One region of the Pseudarthrobacter sp. NIBRBAC000502771 genome, then DNA from elsewhere that is predicted to be linked to it. Evidence: riboswitches for the same ligand, from Rfam matches in the RefSeq annotation. Region 1 holds a riboswitch; the other holds the start of a gene.
What was found. A riboswitch is a leader RNA that binds a small molecule or an ion and turns the genes downstream of it on or off. The one in region 1 is predicted to bind cyclic di-AMP.
Positions count from the first base shown of each region.

Region 2: it holds a riboswitch for cyclic di-AMP, as region 1 does, so the genes downstream of both, NIBR502771_RS04775 (NlpC/P60 family protein) here and NIBR502771_RS01410 (hypothetical protein) in region 1, are expected to answer to the same signal.

Region 1 covers NZ_CP041187.1:319,168-326,428, reverse strand. Annotated here, with positions in the region: gene NIBR502771_RS01425 (phosphatase PAP2 family protein) at 1-61, shown strand, start outside; gene upp (uracil phosphoribosyltransferase) at 74-709, shown strand; gene NIBR502771_RS01415 (VOC family protein) at 812-1,216, shown strand; gene NIBR502771_RS01410 (hypothetical protein) at 1,392-2,117, opposite strand; cyclic di-AMP (ydaO/yuaA leader) riboswitch at 2,123-2,286, opposite strand; gene NIBR502771_RS01405 (glycosyltransferase family 39 protein) at 2,486-4,639, opposite strand; gene NIBR502771_RS01400 (glycosyltransferase family 39 protein) at 4,646-6,739, opposite strand; gene NIBR502771_RS01395 (bifunctional glycosyltransferase family 2/GtrA family protein) at 6,736-7,261, opposite strand, start outside.
Region 2 covers NZ_CP041187.1:993,088-1,000,348, reverse strand. Annotated here, with positions in the region: gene NIBR502771_RS04795 (cytochrome c biogenesis CcdA family protein) at 1-576, opposite strand, end outside; gene NIBR502771_RS04790 (helix-turn-helix transcriptional regulator) at 732-1,118, shown strand; gene NIBR502771_RS04785 (cation-translocating P-type ATPase) at 1,115-3,070, shown strand; gene lspA (signal peptidase II) at 3,067-3,576, shown strand; cyclic di-AMP (ydaO/yuaA leader) riboswitch at 3,835-4,030, shown strand; gene NIBR502771_RS04775 (NlpC/P60 family protein) at 4,034-4,804, shown strand; gene NIBR502771_RS04770 (hypothetical protein) at 5,038-5,508, shown strand; gene NIBR502771_RS04765 (copper resistance CopC family protein) at 5,582-6,208, opposite strand; gene NIBR502771_RS04760 (hypothetical protein) at 6,289-6,882, opposite strand; gene NIBR502771_RS04755 (thioredoxin domain-containing protein) at 6,961-7,261, opposite strand, start outside.

The sequences.
Region 1 (7,261 bases):
TGGGGGCGACGGCGGCAGTGAGCACGCCCACGGAGGCCACAACAAGGACACCGCCGGATGATAGTTTTGGGGGATGCGTACTCTCGTTGTTGACCACCCCCTGGTCGCCCACAAGCTCACCGTCCTGCGGGACAAGAACACGCCGTCGCCTGTCTTCCGGCAGCTGACGGAAGAGCTGGTGACGCTGCTGGCCTACGAAGCCACGCGGGAGGTCCGCACCGAGCCCGTCACCATCGAAACGCCTGTCAGCACCACCATCGGTACGGCGTTCACCAAGCCCACACCGCTGGTGGTCCCCATCCTCCGGGCGGGCCTGGGCATGCTGGAGGGCATGACCAAACTGGTCCCCACCGCCGAGGTGGGCTTCCTGGGCATGGCCCGGGACGAGGAAACGCTGGACATCATCACCTACGCCGAGCGCCTCCCCGAGGACCTGACCGGCCGCCAGGTGTTCGTCCTGGACCCCATGCTGGCCACCGGCGGCACCCTGCGCGAGGCCATCAAGTTCCTGTTCAAGCGGGGCGCTTCGGACGTCACCTGCATCTGCCTGCTGGCGGCTCCGGAGGGCCTGGCCAAGCTGGAGGAGGAACTGGGCGACGCAAACGTGCACATCGTCCTGGCCTCCATCGATGAGAAGCTCAACGAGAAGTCCTACATCGTTCCCGGGCTGGGCGATGCCGGCGACCGCCTCTACGGCATCGCCGGGTAGCCACCTGCCTCCGGACGGGACCTGTCGGGGAGGGACTTCTTAGACGGCTTTCTTTTTGCGCTGGGCCTTTTCGGACCGGTGCCCCGCCGCTAGCCTGTGCGGATGGACTGGAAACTCGAACTTGTCTTTGTCCCTGTCTCCGACGTTGACCGCGCCAAGGACTTCTACGTCAACAAGGTGGGCTTCAACGCCGACTACGATGAGCGGCCCTCGGACGACCTCCGTTTCGTGCAGCTGACGCCGCCAGGTTCGGCCTGCTCCATCTGCATTGGCGAGGGGCTGACGGACGCACCTCCCGGCACCGGGTCAAACCTGCAACTGGTGGTCAGCGACATCACCGCGGCGCATGACTTCCTGAAAACCAACGGTGTGGACGTCAGTGACGTGGACGTCCAGGACTGGGGACACTTCGTGTACTTCGCCGATCCGGACGGCAACAAGTGGTCTGTCCAGTGCATACCGTGGCGGAACGCGGGGGCAGGCGCGGCGCCAAGCTCTGCACCTTAAACCAGTGAGGGCCGCATCCCCGGGGATGCGGCCCTCACTGCGCGGTAGTTCCCTGCCGGGCCCCACTCCAGGGCGAACGACGGCGGGGCCAGGGACGCGTCGTCGGGCGGCCGTCAATGCTGGAAAGGCTCAGCTGAAGGTGCCGCTTCGTCGCGCCGCGGCAGGGAAATGGTGCCTAGTACCAGTTGTGCGCCAGGTGGAAGTTCAGTGCACCGCAGGGGGACTGGTAGCTCTTCTTGATGTAATCCAGGCCCCAGTTGATCTGGGTGCGGTAGTTGGTGAGGTAGTCCGCACCTGAGCTGGCCATCTTCTCGGCGGGGAGGGACTGGACGATTCCGTACGCCCCGCTGCTGGGATTGGTAGCTGTGGTGGTCCAGTCGGATTCCTTGGTCCACAGGGTCTGCAGGCACTGCATCTGGTCAGGTCCCCAGCCGAATGTGGCCAGCTGGCCGGCGGCGTATGCCTGGGCTCCGGCGGGATCGTTGACTGCGACGGCGGGTGCAGGCTCGGGTGCAGGCTCGGGGGCCGGTGCGGGTGCCGGGGCAGGGGCCGGTGCGGGTGCCGGGGCAGGGGCCGGTGCGGGAGCCGCGGGCGCTGCTGCCGGAGCCGGTTCAGCCGCCTGCGGTGCAACGCTGATGGCTGCGGGAGCGGGGCTCTCCACCGGGTTGGAGCGGATTTCGCTCTTCTCGATGCTCATTTGGGCGTCGGCTGCTGCCGTGTTTGACTGGGTGGACGACGCCGGGGTCATGCTGCTGGTGGCCTGTCCGGCCGCGCCTACCCCCACCAGTACCGCGCACGATGCCGCAAGGACGGCGGCGCGCTGGCCCAGGGTGGTCTTCTTGGCCTGCGGTTTGGCCCTGTGTTTAGCCTGCAGGCATGATTCTGCCGTGTTTTTGGACATGATTGATCGCCTCTCACACCTGCGGAGTTAGCTGTCGGGTTCGGATGAGGGCATCCGGCCGTACGGAATGAAAATCACGTACTGGCTTAACCCCAAGGGCAGTCATTGCCCGGGACGGTGGGTCCCCCGCCTCTGCCGTTGCTCAATCGGAATCCGGGGAAGCGGCAGAGCTTGGCGTCAACCCGGGATATGCGGCCCGAACGGAAACCGCACCCAATCGACGGTACAGGAAGATTAAGCAGAAGTCACATTTAGGTAACGGAAGTCGCGGATTCCGCGCGTCGGTTTGCGGCCGCACGCGCTGAGGACCGGCTAAACGGAAGCAGTCCAGCCCGCCGGGGACTTCCGGTCCGGGCCGGACTGCCTCGCTACTGGCCTGCCAGGGCGTACACCGTGGTGCCACCGATGCTCTGCGACTGGAAGTTGGCGGCCACCCACTCAGCGATCTGCGTTGCTGCATCCGAGCCGCTGGTGGAGCGCATGGTCCCGCCCGCGATGAAGAAATGGATCTTTCCCTGGGACACCAGCTCCTGGAACTGCGCCAGCGTGGGGGAGGGATCGGTGCCGTTGAAGCCGCCCACCGCCATGACTGGAAGTTCGGTTGCCAGCTGGTAACCGGCGGCGTTGTTCGAACCCACCACGGCCGCGGCCCAGGTGTAGCTTGAGGCCCCCGCCCGGAGCGCGGTGACCAGCCCGGCCGACGGCGTGGGGGCACCCAAGAGGCCGCCCATCCCTCCGCTGCGGCCTCCGGCAAACCCTGTGCCGCCTTGGGTACCTGGCTGCCGGAAGCCCTGTCCCTGCGTGCCTTGTCCTCGAGTGCCTTGTCCCTGCGTGCCTTGGGCTGTGCTGCCTGTGCCACTGGGGCCGAATCCGTTCCCGTTGCCCCCAGTGCCGCCGGGGGCTCCGCCCGGGCCCGTACCGAACCCTGACGTGGGGCCTGCGCTGACGATTGCCCCGCTGTGCGCCGCCGATGCCGTGGAGACGGAGTAGGCCAGCGGCCCGGCGAGCGACGCAGCAACGGCCAGCACCGCCGTCGTCCGCTGGAGGGAGCGGCGGCCCAGGAACCGGTTGAGGCCCACTCCGGCGGAAGCGGCCAGCCCTGCCGCCAGCACCAGCCAGCGCAGCCACGGACCGTAGGCCGAGGTGGTGCCCAGCAGGGAGAACGCCGTCAGGGCTGCCGCTGCCACCGCCGCCGCGAGCGGGATTGCAGCGGCCAGCTGCTGCCTGTGCTGCCACAGGAGAACAGCGCCCAGGCCGGTAAGTGCCGCAATGCCCGGCGCCAGCGCCACCGCGTAGTAGGGGTGGATGATGCCGGCCATGAAGCTGAACACCAGGCCCGTCACCAGGACCCACGAGCCCCAGGCCACCACCGACGCACGCACCGGATCCGTCCGCGGCGCCCGTCGGCCCACCCACAGCAGGCCCGCCGCGAGGATCAGGGCGGAGGGCAGCAGCCACGCTATTTGGCCTCCGAACTCGCTGTTGAACATCCGGAACAGGCCGGGGACGCCCCAACCGTTGCCCCCGCCCACGCTGCCCGTTTCGTCGCCCGTCAGCCGCCCCAATCCGTTGTAGCCAAGGGTGAGTTCCAGGATGGAGTTGTCCTGCGACCCGCCAATGTAGGGCCGCATGCTGGCAGGTGTCAGCTCGACACCCGCGAGCCACCAGCCGGCGGAAACCACCATCGCCGCCCCTGCCGCGGCGAGCCGCAGGAGGCGCCGGCGCAGCCTGCCCGGCCCCGCAACCATGTAGGCCAGGGCGAACCCGGGAACCACCAGCAGGACCTGAAGTTGCTTGGCCAGGAAGCCGAAGCCCAGGAACACGCCGGCCAGCAGGAGCCAGCGCGGCCGGTCCTCCTGGATTGCACGGAGGATCCCATACCCGGCGGCAGTCATGAGCAGCACCAGCAGGGCGTCAGGGTTGTTGAACCGGAACATCAGCGTGGCAACCGGCGTGAGGGCGAGGACGGCAGCGCCCAGCAAGCCGGCCCGGTGGGCGACGGTGTCGTCACCCGTGGCCTGCACCGCGGCACGGCGCACCGCAAGGTGGAGCAGCCAGGCGGCCCCGACCCCCATCAGCGCTTGCGGGACCAGGATGCTCCACGGGTTCAATCCGAAGATCCGGACGGACAGTCCCATGATCCACAACGAGGCCGGCGGCTTGTCCACCGTGATGGAGTTGGCAGCGTCCGAGGAACCGAAGAACCAGGCAGTCCAGTCCTGCGATCCCGCCTGGGCCGCGGCGGAATAGAACGCGTTCGCCCAGCCTGATGCGCCGAGGTTCCACAGGTACAACACGGCCGTTCCGGCCAGTACTGCCGCCAGTTCCAGATGCCGCCGGAGGGCCTGGGGATTCCGCGGAGGCCGGACGGACTTTGTCCCGCTGTCCCCGGCGGACGTTGTTCCCCCGTCGTCGGCAGCCCGGGCCCTTACGGCCCGGGGTCCGGTTGCACGTGCCCCGGAGGGACGCCCAACGCCGGTCGCGGTGCTTGAGAACGGCGGGGTCGGGTAGTGACTGGCCATGGCGTGCTACTCCGCCAGGCGGTAGACGGTGGAGTTGCCCACGGTCTGCGCCTGGAAGTTCGCCTGTACCCAGGCGGCCACCTCGGAGTTGCCGCCGCGGCCGCCCATGCCGCCTCCGCCCATGCCGCCACCCTGGATGTAGTACCCGATCTCGCCCTTGGACACCATGTCCTGAAACTCGGCGAGCGTGGGGTACGGATCCCCGCCGTTCCAGCCGCCCAGCGCGATGACGTTGGTGTTGGTGGCCAGTTCCAGGCTGGCTGCCTGGCTGGCGCCCGAGACGATGGCGGACCATTTGGTGGTGGTGGAGGAGAGCAGCGCGGTCACGGCGGCGTCGGTGGTCCCTTCACCGCCGGGGCCACCGCCCGGACCACCATTTCCAGTAGTGGGGTCAAAGCCGTTCGCCGGGTCGAACCCGTTACTGCCGGAGGCTGCCCCGTCAGTTCCGGCGCCTGCGTCCGTGCGGTCGCCGCGGGCGCCAGCGGCCCGGTTCCCAAAGCCGCCTGCCGACGAACCCGCGGGCCCCGACGTCGGAATGGAGCCCGAGTGCGCGGAAGCGGCGGTGGCCAGGGTCCAGGCAGTTGTGCCGAGTCCGCCGGCCAGCAGGGACACGACGACGACGGCGGCCGTACCTGCACGCCGGAACCGTCCGCCCGCCCCCAGTGCGTCGAGGCGCAGGAGGATCCCGGCAGCTGCCAGGACGCCAAGGACGATCGCGGCGATGCGCAGCCAGGGGAGCCACTCGGCATCCCGGCCCAGGAGTACGGCGGACCAGATGGAGGTGCCCAGGACCGTCACGGCCAGCACAATCCGGGCCGTCCAGTAGGCACGGCCGCGCCAAAGTTCCACGGCGCCGATGCCGATCAGGGCGGCGATCGCCGGGGCGAGCGCCACGGAGTAGTAGGGGTGGACGATGCCGCTCATGAAGCTGAAGACTCCGGCGGTGACCAGGAGCCAACCGCCCCACAGGATGAGCGCTGCGCGGCCCGGTGAAGTGCGCACTTCACGCCGCGTGAACCACAGGCCTGCCACCAGCAGGACCAGCGCCGCGGGCAACAGCCACGACACCTCGCCGCCAAAGCTGGTCCCGAACATCCGGAGCAGGCCGGCGGCACCGCCGAATCCTCCGTTCCCTCCGCCGAAGCCGCGCCCTGGTCCGCCGGCTGCGCCTCCTGCGGCTCCGCCGGGCATCCCCTCACCCGAACCGGTGATGCGGGCCAGCCCGTTGTAGCCGAAAGTCAGTTCGAGGAAGCTGTTTGTAGTGGAACCGGCCATGTATGGCCGGGCAGAGGCGGGCGTCAGCTGGAACAAGGCAACGTAGCTGCCGGCCACCACAACGATGCCGCCGAGTGCGCCCAGCAGGTGCACCACCCGGCGTCCCACCGGGGCCGGTGCCGCCCACAGGTAAGCCAGCGCCAGCGCCGGTACCACCAGGAATCCCTGCAGCATTTTGGTGAGGAACGCCAGGCCAATCACCGCGCCCGCCGCCACCAGCCATTTCCAGCCCGCACGCTCGATGGCCCGGGTGGTGAAGTAAGCCGCCAGCACCAGGCACAAGGTGAGCATGGCGTCCGGGTTGTTGAACTTGAACATGAGCGCAGCCACGGGCGTCAGCGCCAGGGCCCCACCTGCCAGCAGGCCTGCCGCAGGCCCGGAAACCCTCTTGACCGCAAGGTAGAGGAAGCCGACGGCGGCCACGCCCATGAGCGCTTCGGGCACCAGCATGCTGAGGGACGAGAATCCGAAGATACGGCCCACGAGGGCCGGGATCCATAGCGCCGCGGGTGGTTTATCAACGGTGATGGCGTTGCCGGCGTCGAGCGAGCCGAAGAGGAAGGCGGTCCAGTCCTTGGTGCCGGCCTGGATGGCTGCGGCGTAAAACGAGTTTCCGTAGCCGCTTGCTGCGAGGTTCCACAGGTACAGGACGGCAGTGCCCAGCAGTAGCGCGGCTGCGGAAGGCCGCACCCAGCGTGCTTGGTTCCCGAAGGCGTAGCGCTGCCAGCGGGGCGTGGTCCCGCCGGATGCCCGCTGGAGGTCCGGGGCGGGGGAAGGGGCCGGCGTGCCGGCAGCGTGGCCGGTGGGAGAAATAGTGGAGGTCATGATGCTGCCGTTTCTGTGGAGGGGGCTTGGGTGCCGGCTTCGGTGTTTTCGACGGGCTGTTGTGCCGCAATGGAGGTGCCGCCCGTGTGCGTCCGCGGCGTCCGTTCCCGGAACACCCAGAGCCGGAACAGCAGGAACCGCACAGCCGTGGCCGCAAGGTTCGCCGCCACGACGGTGAGGACTTCCGCCCACCGGTCAGGCGTCGTCGTCCGGTGCACCAGGGCAAGCGCCCCGGAGGTGAGCACCAGGCCGATGCCGAACACGATCAGCCCCTCGAAATGGTGCCGGACCGGGTTGCCGCCCTGGATGCCGAACGTGAAGCGCCGGTTGGCTCCGGTGTTGGCCACGGCGGTGACCAGCAGCGCCAGGAAGTTTGCCAGCTGCGGATCCATGAAGCCCCGGCAGAACAGGAAGATCAGCAGGTAGGCAAGCGTTGAGGCGGCACCGATGGCGGCGAAACGGACCAGCTGGCCGAAGAGGCTGCCGCGGCGGGTCTGTTCGTCGGCCCGCGACGACGCGGGC
Region 2 (7,261 bases), 670 kb from region 1:
CAGCGCGACCAGAACGAAGGGGATTCCGAGTCCCAAGCAGTAGATGAATCCCAGCAGGGCGCCGCGCCAGGGGTCCCCTGTGGTGGTGCTTAGCGCCAGGACGGCACTGAGTGTTGGGCCCATGCAGGGGGTCCATCCGAGACCGAAGACGACACCGAGCACAGGCGCCCCAGCGACGCCTGTCCTGGGCCTGAAGGAGAGTTTCTTGGTGGTCTGGAGAAAGGAGAAGCTACCGACCAGGACCAGGCCCATCAGGACGACAAACACGCCCAGGGCACGGATCAGGGTGTCCTGCCACAGTACGAGCCAGCCGCCGATGATGCCGAAGGCCGCCCCGTACAGCGTAAAGACCGCCGCGAAGCCAAGAATGAACAGCCCGACGCCGGCCAACACCCGACGCCGGTTATCGGGTCGGGACGGATCGGTGAGTCCGGAGACGTAGCCCAGGTACCCGGGCACCAGCGGAAGGATGCACGGCGAGATGAATGACACGGTCCCGGCGGTCATGGCCAGTGGCATCGCTACCAGGAGGGCGCCGGACTGCACCATCTCGGCGAAAAAGCCGCCAATGCTCATCAGTCATTCTCCGGTCAGTCTTGAGGTCGCGCTGAACTGGCAGCTGACTGCCGGGCCTGTTCGAAAGGCCATGAGCGCCAGGGAAGCCGTCGTGGTTCATTTCGACGTTACAGTACCCTGCCGATAACATCACAAACCTGCGCTATCATCGCCGTATGACGATTCAATCTACGGGGTCTGCGGATCCGTGCGGTCAGCTTAGTCCAGCGGCGGCGCTGTTTCATTCACTGAGCGATCCGACCCGTTTGAGCATCGTGCAGCGGATGGCCCGCGGTGAGGTCCGGGTCGGTGACCTGACAGGTGACCTGGGCTTGGCGCAGTCCACCGTGTCGGCACATGTGGCATGCCTTCGTGATTGCGGCCTGGTGGAGGGCCGGGTGCAGGGCCGCAGCGTGTATTACTCGCTGTCCCGCCCGGAATTGATGGACATGCTTGCCCAGGCGGAGATTCTTCTTGCCGCCACCGGCAATGCGGTCAGTCTCTGCCCGAACTACGGTGTTGGCAGTTCGGACCCCACCCTGATGAAAGAGGATGCACGATGAGTGACGCTTGTTGCGGTAGTGATGAGAAGGCAGCAACCGGGGAGTCCGAGGAGGCGGAGGAAGCCGTAGGTTTCTGGCAGGTCAGCGAGGTCCGGGCAGCGGCCGTCGCCGGCGCCCTGCTCCTGGTGGCATGGATCGCATCCCTTGCCGACGGACCGCAATGGCTGACACTTCCCCTGGAGATTGCGGCGCTGCTGGTGGCAGCCTGGACGTTTGTCCCCTCCACCATGCGGCGACTGGTGAAGGGCAAAATCGGCGTCGGTACTCTGATGACAATCGCTGCCGCCGGCGCCGTTGCCCTTGGGGAGTTCGAGGAGGCGGCCATGCTTGCCTTCCTCTACGCCATCTCTGAGGGCCTGGAGGAGTATTCCCTGGCGAAAACCCGGCGGGGCCTTCGTGCCCTGCTGGATCTTGTCCCGGCCGAGGCCACCGTCCTGCGCGGCGGCGCCGAGGTCTCCATCGCCCCGGCCGAACTCGTGCCCGGAGACCGGATGGTGGTCCGGCCAGGGGAGCGCCTGGCCACTGACGGCAGGGTCATTACCGGCCGCACTTCCCTTGACACCTCGGCGCTCACCGGAGAATCCCTTCCGGTCGAGGCCGGTCCGGGAAGCGGGGTTTATGCCGGGTCAATCAACGGCACCGGCCCGCTCGAGGTCGAAGTGACCAGCACCGCCCAGAACAACTCGCTGGCCCGGATCGTGCACATCGTGGAGGCCGAGCAGTCCCGGAAAGGCCCGGGCCAGCGCCTGGCCGACTCCATCGCCAGACGACTCGTCCCCGGCATTCTCATCGTCGCAGCGCTGATCGTCACCTTCGGCTTCATCGTCGGAGAACCGCTGCTGTGGTTCGAACGCGCCCTCGTCGTCATCGTCGCGGCCTCACCCTGCGCATTAGCCATCTCCGTACCCGTCACCGTCGTCGCCTCCGTCGGCGCGGCAAGCCGCATCGGCGTACTCATCAAAGGCGGAGGCGCCCTTGAGACGCTCGGCAGGATCCGCACCATCGCCCTGGATAAGACCGGAACACTCACCCGTAACAAGCCAGCGGTGATCGATGTCGCCGCTACCGGCACGGCCACACGGGAACAGGTCCTGGCCCTCGCCGCCGGACTGGAAGCCCGCAGCGAACACCCGCTCGCCCGTGCCATCCTCGCAGCCACCACCGAACGCGCGGCTGTTACCGACGTTGACACCGTCCCCGGCGCCGGCCTCGAGGGTCGGTTTGACGGCAGGGTCGTTCGTCTCGGCCGCCCCGGGTGGATCAACGCCGGGCCCCTCACCCCCGACGTCGAGCGGATGCAGCACGCCGGCGCGACGGCCGTCCTGATCGAGGATGGCGGCCAGGTCATCGGCGCCGTCGCCGTACGGGACGAACTGAGGCCCGAGGCCCGGGAAGTCATCGCCAGACTCAGCGCCTCCGGCTACAAAACCGCCATGCTCACCGGTGACAACCTCATCACCGCCACAGCCCTGGCCCAGGAAGCGGGCATCACAGAGGTTCACGCGGACCTCCGCCCCGAGGATAAGGCCGAGATCATCCGCACGCTCAAAGGCCGCGCCCCCACCGCCATGGTCGGCGACGGCGTCAACGACGCCCCAGCCCTCGCGACCGCCGACACCGGCATCGCCATGGGCGCCATGGGCACGGACGTCGCGATTGAAACAGCAGACATCGCCCTGATGGGAGAGGACCTGAACCACCTGCCCCAGGTCCTCACTCACGCCCGCCGGACCCGGAGCATCATGCTCCAGAACGTTGGCTTGTCCCTGCTGCTGATCGCTGTGCTGATCCCGCTGGCACTGTTCGGACTGCTCGGCCTGGCCGCCGTGGTCCTCATCCACGAACTGGCCGAAATAGCCGTGATCGCCAACGGAGTCCGCGCCGGACGGATCAGCCGCAAGACCACACTTCGTGCGCCCGAACCCGCCCCCACGCTGGAACCGGCAGCGTGAGCGCCCAAACCATAGGGCGTCAGGACTCACCCGCCGCCACAGCGCGACGGTCCAGGGCGGTGGTGCTGCTTGGCGCCGCCGTCCTGGCGGCGGCCGACCTGGCCCTCAAGGCGCTGGCAGAGGCCATACTCTCCAACGGCACGGCGACTGACCTCGGCCCCATCAACATCAAGCTGCTCTATAACCGCGGCGTCGCCTTCAGCTTCGGGGCTGATCTGTCCCCGTGGGTTGTTATCACCGTCACCGGCGTGATCATCGCTGCCCTACTCTGGTACGCCGTAACCTCCGCCCCTTCCATGACCGGCCTCACCCGGGCCGGGGCCGCGGCGCTGCTCGGAGGAGCCGTCGGAAACTTCGTTGACAGGCTCGACGGACAGGGAGTTGTCGATTACTTCCACAGCGGCTGGTTCCCCACCTTCAACCTTGCCGACGTGTTCGTCACCGCCGGGGCGGCGCTCCTGGTCCTGGGCAACGTCATCACCCGACCGCCCCGGACCGGCCACTAGTCCTTCAGCCGGGCCTTCGCCTCCAGGCGGCGGTGGCCAGGTCGCGCCAGCTCCGACAAGGTCTTTACTCTGGAGTGCACGGGCGGAAAGGGAACCTCGGACGGCACCCCAAGGGGTCGAGTCCGAGCACTGGCTGCAGCGCTGATTGGGGGGCTGCCTGAGACCCGCAGCAGCCGTGCGCACGTTATGCAAATGTGACAATAGCCCAGGTTCTCCGGTACGGTCGGAGGCGTGCCGGTCTCAGAATGCGGCACTCCTGAGCAGATTGCCTAACTCTGCCGCTGCCTTGGGATCCGTTCGCAAAATTCGTCCGGCAGAGACGGGGAACCCAAACGTGGCCCGCTTAGTGCAGGCCTTGGGGTGAAGCCGCGCCTCCAGCATTGCGCTGGAACAGCGGCCGGGTGTCTCCCATCCGAATCCGACAGCTAACCTCGCAGGCAGTGGGAGAGGCCCTTTCATGTCGATTCGCCGTGCTCACGGCCGCCACCGCGCGGCCCCTGTCCAGACCAGTGCCCTTGCGGTCCTGTCCAAATCCGTTGCCGAGAACGCCGGTGGCGTAGGCCGCCAGGCAGCGGTCATCGCAGCAGCCTCCGGCCTGATCCTGACCAGCGGGATCGCCGCGCAGGCAGCAGAGGCCCCGGCCCAGCGCGAGGCCGAGCCGGCCTCAAATGTTGAGCTCGCCAGCCAGGTACAGGCCCCGCTCAGTGCAGATGCGTCAATCCAGATCTCCTTTGAGCGTCCTGCCGTGAAGACGACCCCGGCACCGGTCGTCGAAGCGCCTAAACCCGTCCCCGCAGAGACCCCCCGCGCTGCCGTGCCCGCCGCGGGTGCGACCGCTGCTGCGGCTCCGGCCAAGGCCCAGGTCACTGTCACGCCGGCCGCCGCGCCCGTGGCCGCTCCGGCAGGCGGAGTCAACGCCACCATGCTTTCCTCGGCCTACGCCCAAATCGGCATGATTCAGGACTGCACACGCCTGGTGGAAAACGCGCTTAACGCTGCCGGGATCCCCGTCGGAGACCTCGGCCCCATGCAGTTCATGAACTACGGCACCGTCGTCAGCGATCCCCAGCCCGGCGACATGGTCATGCAGCCCGGTCACGTCGGGATCTATGTCGGCAACGGCCAGGTCCTCAGCTCCGGGCTGAACGGGAAGAACGAAACCGCCGTGCACCCCCTGACCTGGATGACGTCCAAGGGAGCTGTGACGTTCGTCCGCGCAGGAGCCTAAGAACCAACTGAAAGGCCGGTGGTTTCGGTGCCTTGGGGGCTCCGAAACCGCCGGCCTTCAGTGTGCCGGTGGGGAAGCGGCAGCTTCCGCTGGCCTCATCGGTTCCCGCCCTTTTCGATCCAGCGCATGCTGTATCGTCAGGGAAGGCAATCCGCTGCCGCAGCATCGTCTAGGCATGAGGCCCGCGACGTGCGCCGGAGAGCCCATTTGAAGAGGAAGTTTAGGATTCGACCATGCCAGATGAAACGATGAGCGACAGTACCCGGTCGGACGCGAACCGGGGAGGTATGCCCCTCGCTGCCAAGCGGCTTGTGCTCCTGGGTGGCCTGGGTATCCCCGTCGGATTGGTGGCCGGGCCGTATCTGCTGGGGCTGCAGCTCCTGGCAGTCGCCGGGGTCGTGGCGATAGCCGTCGCCTTGTCTTACCGGCAGGGCAGCGCATGGTTTTCCGGATGGTCATGGGTGACAGCTTGTGCGGGCCTGGCGTGGACGGGGGCCACCGTCGCCTACTGGCTGACTATTATCGCGGCCGCCGACGCGTCAGCACCGGCACCGCCGGTATCCTCCGTGTTGTTCTCCGTGGGTGTGACAGCATGCCTGGTGATGGCCGGGGCCGTTTTGGCTGCTGCGGTCTGCAGGTACCGGGACCGCAGGCGGTCGGCGAGGGCCGAGCATCAGCGGCCAGGCACCATTTCCACGTCCTAAAGGAGATGCCGGCCCCGGATGGCACTCTTGTGAAGAGGCGGCCGGGGCCGGCATCTGGAGAACTCCTTGCGGGTCAGTTTCCCCCGGTACCGGTCGGCTCCCGGCGACGCCGGGCAAGGTAAAGGATGCCGCCCAGGATGGCGAGGATGACTGCGCCGATGCCTACGACGAGCAAAGCGTTGCTGTCATCCGGGCGCGGAGCCATCGGAACGGTGGTTGCCGCCGCGCTCTGGGTTGCCGACGGCGCGGCCGAGGGCGGCACCGATGCTGTTGTGGCCGGCGCCGCCGCCGGTGTTTCTGCCCCGGGGTCCTGGACCGTGAAAGAGTACTTTCCCTCGATGGGGTGGCCGTCTGAGGAAACCGTCCGCCACAGCACGGTGTAGGGACCGTTGCTTCCCGGGGCGACCTTTGTCGAGATGGTCGGTCCCGTCACGGTGACTTGGCCGTCGCTGAGGGTCTTTCCCGTTGAGTCAGTCACGGTGATGACACTGAGGTTCAAGCTCTGTGAGTCCGTGGGCGGCTCCGACAAGGTCAAAGACACGCTGGCAGGGGCGGCTGTCACTGTCGCGTCCCGCTCGGGGGACGTGGACTGAAGAGCGTCGTGGGCGTGCGCTGGTCCCGCCCCGATGGCTGCGAGCAGCAGCGCGCCGGCGAGAGCCAGGCCTGCCCGGGAGCGAGTGGTTATTTTACGTGTTGTCATGGGGTCGTCGATTCTGTTCATATCCGGTTGCCGGGCACGCCTCTTCGTACCGGGCCGCCCTGCCGCCGGCGGCGAAGGGCTTATGATCTGCAGAATCTAAGTGGTGGTCCGCGGACAACGACCTGGACGGGGGTTCTGCAGCCCCTGTCCACGGATCGCCCCGGACGCGGGGGGTGGCGGAAGTCCGCCGGAAGGACGGCGGGAACGAGGGCGCCGCACAACGGGCGCAGCCACGCGGCAAGCGCCCAAAGGGCAGCCTCGCCGCGGGCAATGAGGACTGCTGTACCCAGCGTCGCGGCGAGGTGGACGAACGTCATGTAAGTGCCCGGGTCGGCCACCAAGTGCTGATGGGACGCGGCACCTTCAAGGTTCAGCAAGGACGGCCCGTGGTGGGCAGGGCCGGGGCGGCCCGCCGCGGGCGTTGAAAGCGTTGAAAACCCCAGGTGCAGGGCGAGTTGGGATCCGCAGAGGTAGAAGGAAAGCCGCGGTGCCGTCAGTTTCGCCCCCGCGACCAAGACCGCGGAGAGTCCTACGACAGCGGCAAGCGCCGCCATGATCGGCAGCGCTGGAAGCTGCCCGCCGGCGGCCAGGTGTGCCCCGGCCGCCAGCAGGAGCACCACCAAGGCGACGGCGCCGGCCCGGGGCAGTCGCAGGGGTATGCGCTGAGCGATCACCTGGGAACTCCTTCCGGGCAAAGTCCTGCTCATGGCCTTGATCGGCAGCGGGTCCGCAGGGCCCGCTGCCGATGCCGGTTACTTGACGGCGTCCTCGAGTTTTTGGCGGAATTCGCCTTCGCTGTTCAGGACCAGTTTTTCGCCGTTGAGGAAGAACGTCGGGGTCCCGGTCACGCCGAGGGCCTTGCCGTCGGCGATGTCTTTGCGGATCCGCTCCTTGGTCTCCTCGGCGGCCATCGCGGCGTCGTACTGGGCCATGTCCAGGCCGAGCTCTTCGGCGAAGGTCCGGAACAGTGCGTTCTGGAAGTCCTGCTTCTCGCCCCACTGCGGCTGGGTTTCGAACATCTTGGCCGCCATCTGTTCGTACTTGCCCTGCTGG